2 regions of the Pseudoalteromonas sp. 120-MNA-CIBAN-0494 genome follow, and region 2 is predicted to be linked to the other one. Evidence: predicted binding sites of a transcription regulator. Region 2 holds the regulator's gene; the other holds the start of a gene.
The links. Region 2 encodes sigma-54, which starts transcription at its own class of promoters, with help from an activator protein. Its sites were predicted from a motif close to GTTGGCACGNNNNTNGNNT; they were not measured.
Positions count from the first base shown of each region.

Region 1: AAEY55_RS15190 (DUF1328 family protein) is a predicted target of sigma-54. The motif match lies at 1,932-1,950, and genes of this name have one in related genera.

Region 1 covers NZ_JBEOOE010000032.1:10,899-16,616, reverse strand. The annotation lists gene oadA (sodium-extruding oxaloacetate decarboxylase subunit alpha) at 1-1,089, opposite strand, end outside; gene AAEY55_RS15195 (OadG family protein) at 1,102-1,347, opposite strand; gene AAEY55_RS15190 (DUF1328 family protein) at 1,991-2,161, shown strand; gene AAEY55_RS15185 (hypothetical protein) at 2,227-2,418, shown strand; gene AAEY55_RS15180 (YcxB family protein) at 2,620-3,087, shown strand; gene csrA (carbon storage regulator CsrA) at 3,138-3,329, opposite strand; gene AAEY55_RS15170 (aspartate kinase) at 3,420-4,637, opposite strand; gene alaS (alanine--tRNA ligase) at 4,638-5,718, opposite strand, start outside.
Region 2 covers NZ_JBEOOE010000002.1:134,395-140,112, reverse strand. The annotation lists gene mgtE (magnesium transporter) at 1-521, opposite strand, end outside; gene AAEY55_RS02365 (HPr family phosphocarrier protein) at 669-941, opposite strand; gene rapZ (RNase adapter RapZ) at 985-1,830, opposite strand; gene ptsN (PTS IIA-like nitrogen regulatory protein PtsN) at 1,852-2,304, opposite strand; gene hpf (ribosome hibernation promoting factor) at 2,309-2,596, opposite strand; gene AAEY55_RS02345 (RNA polymerase factor sigma-54) at 2,623-4,116, opposite strand; gene lptB (LPS export ABC transporter ATP-binding protein) at 4,186-4,911, opposite strand; gene lptA (lipopolysaccharide transport periplasmic protein LptA) at 4,908-5,453, opposite strand; gene lptC (LPS export ABC transporter periplasmic protein LptC) at 5,443-5,718, opposite strand, start outside.

The DNA of each region.
Region 1 (5,718 bases), on a different contig from region 2:
TTTAGTAATTGTTTTATAGCGCTCACCCGTTAGTACATTAAGTACCGCTTGAGTGCCTACAATTTGCGACGTTGGTGTAACAAGCGGTAAAAAGCCTAAATCTTCTCGTACACGTGGGATCTCAAGTAAAACTTCATTAAGCTTATCTGCTGCGCCTTGCTCTTTAAGCTGGTTTTCCATGTTAGTTAACATGCCACCAGGTACTTGCGCGAGTAAAATACGGCCATCAACCCCTTTTAAGCTACCTTCAAATGCCGCGTATTTTTTACGTACATCTCTAAAGTAAGCAGCAATTTCTTCAAGGTGATTTAAATCAAGCTCAGTATCACGCTCAGTCCCTTCAACTATCGATACAATAGTTTCAGTTGCGGTGTGTCCGTAAGTCATACTCATAGATGAAATTGCGGTATCAAGCATATCAATGCCTGCATCAATCGCTTTTTGATAAGTCGCAGTACTTAAACCTGTTGTGGCGTGGCACTGCATTGCAATTGGAATAGATACAGTTTCTTTTAGTGCTTTAATTAGTTTTTCAGCATCGTACGGCTTTAATAAACCCGCCATATCTTTAATACAAATTGAATGACAGCCTAAATCTTCCAACTGCTTAGCTAGCGTTAACCACATATCAAGCGTATGAACAGGGCTTACTGTATAAGAAATAGTCCCTTGGGCATGTGCGCCTACTTTTATAGCCGCTTTAATTGCCGTTTCAAGATTACGTACATCGTTCATTGCATCAAATATACGAAATACATCAACGCCATTTTTATGGGCACGCTCTACAAATTTTTCTACTACATCGTCAGCATAATGGCGGTAACCTAATAAATTTTGACCGCGTAATAGCATTTGCTGTTTAGTATTTGGCATCGCTTTTTTTAGTGCGCGAATACGCTCCCAAGGATCTTCACCTAAATAACGAATACACGAATCAAACGTAGCTCCACCCCACGACTCAATAGACCAATAACCTGCATCATCAAGCTTTTTTGCAATCGGTAGCATATCGTCAAGGCGCATACGAGTTGCTAACAATGATTGATGCGCATCACGTAGTACCAGTTCTGTTAATTTTAATTTAGCCATTTAAGTGCTCCTTTAATTATTGTTTGTTTTGTACTGAGCAATGGCAGCACTAATTGCGGCGATGTGCTCATTAGGCACACCTTGTGATTTAAAAGACGGTGTTCTGGCAGGCATTGCAAGCTCAGGCTCTGCAAAGCGAGATACCAGCTTAGACATAACCGTAACGCAGGTAATTAATAATGACAGAAACACAAACACCCCCACCATACCGGTTAGCATTAAGTTGCTTGCTGTTGTAAGTAAAGCAGCGATATCCATTTTCCTCTCCTATAAAACTCATACCGAAATCAAAATAAAAAATCATTTTACGTAAATAATTATTCACCGAATAATAACAAAAAACAGTGTTTTGTCTATAGCCTGTAAATTGGTAAAACCAATTTAAACAAAACTAACATGCTATTAATTAACTTAACACTACAAAAAGGACTAGATACGCGCTATTACATAGATAATAAAAATAGTGAATATAAATAAAAGTTATATAGGCGACCTAAAAACCGTTAATAATGCACTTAAAGTAAAGCGTTAACAGTTCTATTAGCATAAAGTAATTTCACCACTGGCAATTGGTCTTACCAAATATATTTGTTAATTATTCAACCATTTAAATAGCCGCTGTTATTAAGCCCGCTATGCTCGTAAGTCTCGAACTGCAATTTAATAGCTCTTAAACTCAATTCTAAAAATCAATATGCGCTAACTTCTCTTATAAAAAACTAACATCCATAATCACTTGTATCAGTATGAATAAATTACATAGCAAAGCGTAAAACTTACCATTGAGTGCACGCTGAAATAACACAAACAAAAGCAAGCCATTGATTTAAAAGCAAAAAAACAATGGCACGTAACTCGCACCATATCCATTGAGCAAATTTGATAAACCAAGGAGAATACAATGTTACGCTGGACAATCACTTTTTTAGTAATTGCTTTAATTGCTGCAGTGTTAGGTTTTGGTGGTATAGCAGGCGCCGCAGCGGGTATTGCAAAAATTATATTTTTTATATTTTTAATACTTTTAGTTATATCTTTAGTATCGGGTGCCCTACGTGGCAAAAAGCCCTAGGTAACAAACTAAAGTTTTAAACTAATTAAAAATCATTTAAATCAAAATTTACAAGGAATTACATTATGAATTCGACAACTTTAAGAGCAGCACTAATTGGCCTATTCGCAAGTTTATTTATTATGGGCTGTGAAGATAACCACGCAGAAGATGCTGGTGAACGTATTGACGAAGCAGTAACTGACGTGCAAAACAAAGTTGAAGATGCATGTGAAGAAGTAAAAGAAGGTGTAAATGCAGAAGAAACTAACTGTTAATTCTTCTAATTTATTAAAAAAACGGCTCTAAAATGAGCCGTTTTTTTATGTGTGTAATAAAATAATATCTAAATTAAAGGTTGGATCTGATAAATAATAAACGCCAATATCTTTATCTATTATGCAGTTATTTATTATATAACTGCGCATTTACTGGTTAGCTTGTTAAAATGCATATAACTATGTTTTAAGAACTTCTATATGACACTTACAACAACCTACACGCTTGATAAGCCTTATTTTTATGAGTGCTTTGACGAATCAGTTGCGCATAGCAAGCGCGCGCAACCAAAATACTTTTTATTGGCGCTATTAGTAGCACTCGGTTTATTTGGAATTTATGGTTTAGACGATCATTACCTAGGATCTTTTCTGATCATGGTTGCGGTACTCGAATGTATTGCCTTTTATTATCGCCGTCCTTGGTGGGTTACTAGACAAATGCTAAGCAAAGCCTCGGGGTCTGAGGTCACCCTTACCTTTGACGAAGAAGGGATTAAATCGAGTAACTTTTATAAAAACACCCAACTTCTGTGGTCAGATATTAACGAAGTTATAACCACAGAGCGCGGCATACTATTAAAAAACAAAAAAGGTATGCAGTATATATCCAAGCACATATTAACTGCCGAAACACTTAATTTTATACACAAAAAAGCCACTCAGTGAGTGGCTTTTGGCAATAACTCAGTATGTAACTAAGTTATATACATTGCTGATTAAGCATTGCCAGGTTCAGGGTTAGACTTTTCAGCTTGAATACGCATGTAAATCTCTTCACGATGCACTGAAACGTCTTTTGGTGCGTTAACACCGATTCGAACTTGATTCCCTTTAACACCTAGAACAGTAACGGTTACTTCGTCACCGATCATTAGGGTTTCACCTACTCTACGAGTTAGTATTAGCATTCTTTTGCTCCCTTGTTCCAATAAAATTATAAGATTCCGCTAAAACATTTTAATGAAAATTAGACTAAAAAGTAAGTAAAACCTATCAATCTATTCATTTTCTGTTAAAAATATCTTATGTAATGCACGAACAGCCAACTCTAGGTATTTTTCATCTATTAAAACCGATATTTTAATTTCTGATGTAGACACTAAAATAACATTAATATTTTCTGCAGCTAATGCATCAAAAAATAAACTAGCAACACCCGAATGTGACTTCATACCCATACCAACAGCAGACACTTTAGCCACTGTTGTTAACCCAAAAATATTTTGTGCTGTTAACTGAGCTTGCTGCTCTGTTAAAACGTCTAATGCGTGTAAATAATCATTTGTGTGTACAGTAAAAGCATAGTCTACTTTGTCAACATTATGATTAACTTGATTAATCATATCTATTTCGATGCCATTATCTGCAAAAAGTTTCAAAATCTTTGCAAGATATTGTGTACCACTAAGTACACCCTCTACATTTATTAAACATTCATCACGATTAAACGCAATACCCGAAACGACATTACCAGGCATATCGCTCTCCTCAAAACTAATCAATGTACCAGCATCAGGGTAAAAACTTGATAGCACCCTAAGTGGCACATTGTGCTTTCCTGCCGCTTCAACTGAACGAATATGCAATACTTTAGCCCCTAAACTTGCTAACTCTAGCATTTCAGCAAAGGTAACTTGGCTCATTCGTCGTGCATTAGGTTCAACACGAGGGTCTGTAGTATATACGCCGTTAACGTCGGTATAGATCTGACATTCGTCAGCTTTTATTGCTCCAGCAATTTCAACCGCCGAAGTATCGGTACCGCCACGCCCTAATGTAGTTACATTTCCTTCAATATCACGGCCCTGAAAACCCGCAATAATTGCAATACGGTTATGCTCAAGCTCATGTTTTAAACGCGTTGCAGCTACATCTGTAATACGGGCTTTGCCAAACATATTATCGGTTAAAATATTAACCTGATCGGCTAATAAACTCACAGCAGAATGACCGCGTTTAATAATAGCCATAGCTAATAAAGCCACCGAAACCTGCTCGCCGGTGCTAATTAATACGTCAAGTTCACGGCTACTTGGCCGAGTATCTATTTGTTTGGCGAGATTAATTAAGCGGTTGGTTTCTCCCGACATAGCCGAGAGCACTACAACCACTTGATGGCCTTGTTGTTTAGTTTTAACAACAAGGTCGGCAACCGCTTCAATTCGCTCTATTGAACCAACTGAAGTGCCACCGAACTTTTGAACAATAAGTGCCACTTAAGCTTGTGTTTTCTCAGTAAACCAAGCTGTTACACTGTCTAATGCTGCAGTTAGGTTTTCTGGCTCAGAGCCACCCGCTTGTGCCATATCTGGACGGCCGCCACCTTTACCACCTACTTGGCTGGCCATATGGTTAACTAGCTCACCGGCTTTAACTCTACCGGTTAAATCTTTAGTTACACCTGCAATTAAGCTCACTTTATCATCGCTTGCAACACCTAGTGCAATAACACCCGAGCCAATTTTGTTTTTAAGATCATCAACCATACCACGTAACGCTTTTGACTCAGTGCCCTTAACGTTGGCTATTAATAGCTTAATACCGTTAATTTCTACTACTGAATCAAGTAATGAGGCACCCGCAGCACTTGCTAGCTTATCGTTAAGTTGCGCAATTTGTTTTTCTAGCTGTTTTGATTTATCAAGCAACGCAGTTACTTTTTCAAGTACTGACGCGCTGTCGGCTTTAACTACAGCAGCTACATCATTTAGCTTTTGCTCTTGCTCACTCACGTAGGCAATCGCGTCAGCGCCGGTTACCGCTTCAATACGACGAACACCCGCAGCAATACCGCTTTCAGATACTATTTTGAATAAACCAATATCACCTGCGCGTTCAACATGTGTACCACCACAAAGCTCAATAGAGTAGTCCCCAATAGTAACTACACGTACTTCGTCATCGTATTTTTCGCCAAATAACGCCATTGCACCTTTTGCTTTAGCGTCATCTATTGCCATAAGCTCGGTACTTAACGCAAAGTTACAACGAATTTCATCGTTTACTACACGTTCAATTTCGCGTAATTCTTCTTTGGTAACAGCTTCAAAATGTGAAAAGTCAAAACGCAAACGCTCTGCTTGAACTAGCGAGCCTTTTTGACCTACATGTTCGCCTAATAATTGGCGCAGTGTTTCGTGTAATATATGCGTAGCAGTATGGTTTTTCTTGATGCGTTCGCGGCGTGCGTCATCAATTGTTGCTTCTACTTTATCGTTAAGACCAATACGGCCTTGTACTATACCGTGGTGTGCAAATGCATTACCTAATTTAGTCGTGTTAGTTACTGTAAACTCG
Region 2 (5,718 bases):
TCGGTACCCTCAGGGAGTTCGCCGCGCAGACGAATGTAACGCAGTACCACATCTAGGGTTACATCAGGGCGAATGGTTACTGTATCTGTGTTCATCAGCGCGCCAGCAGAGCGTTCCTGATAGGAGAGTGCTTGCGTAGCACGTTCTCTATCTTGAATGTCCATGGCGCTAACCACGTCTTTATAAACCGTGTCAGGCAGGCTTCGCAGTACTTCACCTAAGTCATCGTGGCCCATGTCTTCAGTGGCAGCAGCAATGTGCTTAGGTTCCATTTGGGCAATAATGCCTAAACGTACATCTTCAGAGAGTTCTTCAAGAACATCACCTTGTACATCTGGATCAACTAATTGCCAGAGCAGGCGACGAACTTTATGCGGTGATGATTCTAGTAAAAGTGCGGTATCACAAGGAGCTGTTTTTGCCAGCATGCGCCTAACTTGAACAAACTGACCACTATTGAGTGACTTGGTCACTTGTTGTAATTGTTGTAGTGGGTAGTCTTGTTCGAAAGTTTCGGGCATTGGCGTCCTTAATTTATTTTTATAACGTTAGGGAAGAAGTTAGTCATTAACTTCGTTCAGTTTATCTTACTTTTTTTAGCCAAACTAGCTTAAGGTTTCACTAACCCTATATTTTAGCTCGTTTACTTGGTTTAAATAAAGTGCCTACTATTCTTGTTCGTTAAAGCGCTGCGCTATTAATTGGCCAACGGCATGTAAAGCATGCTCTGCATCGGGTCCTTCGCACACTACTTTTACTTCTTTACCTTGGCTGCTTTCTAGTAACATTAAAGCCAGTACGCTATCGCCAGCGGCTTCTTTTTCATCTTGAAATAAGGTAATAGATGCGTCAAATTGTACCGCTAATTGTGCTAATACGGTAGCAGCTCTAGCATGCAGGCCTAGCTTGTTTTTTATTAAAAATGTATTTTCTAAGCGCATAAGATACTCTACTTAAGCTGAACAGATGATTATTTAAATTGAATTATTTTTCTTGCTCGCGATGGCGAATTTTTACATTAGGGTGAGACATAGCAAAGCTTTCACCAATTGTTTGCGCTAAATAAACTGAGCGGTGCTGACCACCAGTACAACCAATAGCAATGGTTAAATAACTGCGATTATTACGCTCTAGGTGTGGTAACCACGTTTGTACAAAGGTTTGAATTTGCCAAGTGAATTTTTGCACAATACTATGACTAGCTAAATAATCTTTTACTGGTTGATCTAATCCAGTTAAAGGCTTGAGCTCCGGTTCCCAGTGTGGGTTTGGTAAAAAACGCGCATCAAAAACATAATCAGCACCTTTGGGAATACCATGCTTAAAGCCAAACGACTCAAAGGTAATGATAAGCTGTTTGTCTTTTTTACCGAGTATGGTTTCACGCATAGATTCAGCAAGTTGATGCACACTTAAATCGGTTGTATCAATGACATGATCAGCCCGCGTTACGAGTACATCGAGTAATTCTTTTTCCTTTTTTATTGCTAAATCTAGCGGTAGCGAATCAATCGAAAGCGGGTGCAAGCGACGTGTTTCTGAATAACGGCGGATTAACGTTTGATCGTCGCTATCTAAATAAAATAACGTTGGTTTAGCAAAGTCGGGCAAGTACTCAAGAATATCGTTAAACTGCTGCTGGTCTTTAGGCAGGTTACGCACGTCTATACTAACGGCTATTTTATCGTAGTTATCAGAGACACTGCGCACTAATGAAGGCAGCAAATTTACCGGAATATTATCTACACAATAGTAACCTAAATCTTCTACAACACGTAAAGCAACTGACTTACCAGAACCTGATCGGCCACTTATAATAATTAATTCCATTTACCACCCCTTTATTAGTAACTAGGATTGATCCAAAATAACTTGGTATAACGCTTCATCAGACTTTGCCGCACGCAATTGCTTACAAAACTCTTTATCGTTTAGTTTATCAGCTATTGTGGCTAGTGTTTTCAAGTGCTGCTGGTTATCGCCATCGGGCACTATAAGCGCAACAAAAATATCAACTGGACGATTATCAATTGCATCAAAATTAATAGCGGTTTCGCTTATTAAAATTAAGGCAAGAGGCTCTTGTGCCCCGCTCATACGGCCATGTGGAATTGCTATTCCTCGGCCAATACCGGTACTACCTAGCTTTTCTCTTGCCAATAAAGCAGTGAGAATATCTTGCTGAGGTAAATACGGCATTTTTTTATGCGCGAGTTCACTGATGAATTCTAAAATTCTTTTTTTACTATTAAAAAGGACCACAGCTTTGCTGCAGTCCTGGCATATAAGTGAGCTTAATTTCATAGTGTTAGTGTCGAGCAAACTTCTCTTTGTGTTTAATTACTTGACGATCGAGTTTGTCAATCAACGAGTCAATGGCAGCGTACATATCTTGGTGTTCGGTCGATGCAAATAGCTCAGCGCCACTTACAAAAATTGTTGCTTCAGCTTTTTGACTTAATTTTTCTACATCGAGAATAACATGCACATTAGTTATGTGATCTGAGTGTCTTTGCAGCTTTGCAAATTTATTATTTACATAGTCTCTTAATGAGTCTGTAATGTCTACATGACGACCAGTTAAGTTTAGTTGCATCAGCATTTTCCTCTTTGTTGTACGTCTTAAATCAAGCTTTTACGTTGATTCGACGGGGGAATAGCCAGAGATTCGCGATATTTTGCAATTGTCCGTCTAGCTACTTTAATTCCTTGCTCAGCCAATATATCTGCAATCTTGCTATCACTCAATGGTTTGGCTAAGTTTTCTGCAGCTATCAACTTTTTAATCAGGGCACGTATGGCAGTTGATGAACATTCGCCACCATTTTCGGTGCTTACATGGCTTGAAAAAAAGTACTTAAGCTCAAAAATGCCACGTGGAGTGTGCATATATTTTTGCGTAGTGACCCGTGAAATAGTCGACTCGTGCATTTCAACTATTTCGGCAACATCGTTTAATACCATAGGTTTCATGGCTTCTGGGCCATGTTCAAAAAACGCTTGTTGCTGCTTAACAATACAATTAGTTACTTTCAGGAGCGTTTCGTTTCTACTTTCTAGGCTTTTAATAAACCATTTAGCTTCTTGTAAGTGCGAGCGAATAAATTGGCTGTCACCGCTGGATTTTACTGTACGAGACATAGCCGCATATTGGCTGTTAACACGTATTTTTGGCATGCTATCTGGGTTTAGCTCTACCACCCAGCGGCCTTTTATTTTTTTAACAGACACGTCAGGTATAACGTATTCAGACTCTTCTCTGACAATAGTATCCGCAGGCTTAGGATTAAGCGTATGAATAAGTGTCATTATTTCTTTAAGCTCTTCTTCTTTGAGCTTAGTTTTTTTCATTAACGTACGATAGTCGCGAGCAGCGAGTAAATCGATATGATCAGTTAACACCATTTTTGTTTCGTTAATATAAGGGGTGTCTTTATCAAATTGATTTAATTGAATGCATAAGCATTCTTGCAAGCTGCGAGCTGCAATACCAACAGGATCAAATAATTGAATGCGCTTTAGCACTGCTTCTATTTCATCTAGTTCTACTTCGTGTTCGTCGTCAGTTTCTTGGTTAAAGCTTGCTAAAAGGTCTTCGCAACTGAGGGTTAAAATACCAGAGTCATCTACGGCTTCAACGATAGCTATGGCAATAGCTTCGTCGGTAGGGCTAAAAGGGGTGAGCTGTAATTGCCACATTAAGTATTCATGCAGGGTTTCGGTTGATGCACCTTGATAAATAGATTCATCTTCAGGCATTGGCCCTGATGAAGAGGCAGGCGCTGCGCTCATATATTCATCCCATGATACATCCATGGCCATGTCGTCGCTTATGGTGTCTTTATTTAGTGCTTCACCGCTATCTTGCTCATACTCGCTTGGGGTGTCGTCAGCAGAGGCGCTAACAGTAATGTCATCTGCTTTTTGCTCGTTTTTACCTGCTGATTCTTCCGTGTAATCTTGTTCATCAACTTCAAGTAATGGGTTGCTATCAAGTGCTTCTTGTATTTCTTGCTGGAGATCCAAGGTACTAAGCTGCAATAAGCGAATAGCCTGTTGCAGTTGCGGAGTCATTGTAAGTTGCTGGCCCATGCGCAGCTGTAATGATTGCCTCATTTATCTCTAACAATCCTTATAAATTGATATGATTAATCTTAGCAGATGCTTATAGTAATAACATAAATATTACAGTTTGAACTGCTCGCCTAAATAAACATCACGTACTGTTTTATCGTTTAATACAAATTCAGGAGTACCAGATGCAATTAGCTCCCCATGAGAAACAATGTAGGCTTTTTCACAAACATCAAGGGTTTCCCTTACATTGTGGTCGGTAATTAGTACGCCAATACCACGATTTTTAAGGTGTTCTATAATTTTTTTAATATCGAGCACTGAAATAGGATCCACGCCAGCAAAGGGCTCATCAAGCAATATAAATTTAGGATCTGCAGCTAAAGCACGTGCTATTTCTACGCGGCGACGTTCACCACCAGATAGCGCCATACCTAAGCTGTCGCGAATATGTTGCAGGCTAAATTCGTCCAACAAACTATTTAGGGTTTCTTCCCTGGCTTGTTTATTTAGTTGCTTACGCGTTTCTAAAATAGCCATTAAATTTTGATACACAGTGAGCTTTCTAAAAATAGAAGATTCTTGTGGTAAATAACCAATACCTAAACGAGCACGGCTGTGCATAGGAAGTAAGGTAATATCGTTATCATCAATTAATATTTTACCTTTGTCGCTAGGAACTAAGCCTACAATCATGTAAAAGGTAGTGGTTTTACCTGCGCCATTTGGGCCAAGTAAACCAACAATGCTGCCAGCTTTTACTTCAAGTCCTACATTTTTAACAACTTCACGGCCTTTATAGCTTTTTGCTAATAGCTCTGCTTTTAATGTACTCATGGCTGACCTTTATTGAGTTTTTGTTCTTTTTTTACGTCTATAGGCACTAAAATAGTGTGTACCCGATCAGTTGAGTTTTCATCTTTTTCAGCACTTATAAGCTGTTGCTCTATATCGTAGGTGATGCTTTTAGCCGTAATTTTTTGCCCAGCTTGAGAAATGTTTGCATCTCCTACCAGGGTTAAAAAACGTTTCGCTACATCGTAACGTACTTCGTTAGCGCTGGCGCTCATGACAGTACCATCTGCTTGCTTTTCTTCAAAATATGCAGGGCTGCCCGTGGCAATTAATAGTTGTTTATTATCGCCAAGTTCGTCGCGCTTATGTACTTCTAAACGATCGGCGGTTATACGACGATTGCCGTGAATTATCTCGACATTTTTATCAAAAATACCAACGTTTTCTTTTAGTTGACCTTCTTGTCGGTCAGCACTAATAGAAATTTGATTAGCTAATGGGGAAGTACTTTGCTCTGCCGCATTACTATTAAATACAAGTATAAGCGATGGAATAATAAGTATTTTTGCAAGGTTATTGGTCATAATATAGTGTTCGCGTATGGTTAATTAGTTTTATCACCTCGGTTGTTAAATTGGCTTCAAGGCCTTTACCGGTGATCTTTAAATTCGGTCCAGTTATAATAACGGGCTGTTCGCTGCGCATAGTGAGTAGCATTATATCTACTTGAATATTGTCGGCGATAATTTTGTCTATCATTGCGCCATCAATTAAGTTTTGGGCAGTTACATTACCCTCTAAAATTAATTGTCTTTCATCGTAAAGTGTTGCTTCATCAGCATTGATACG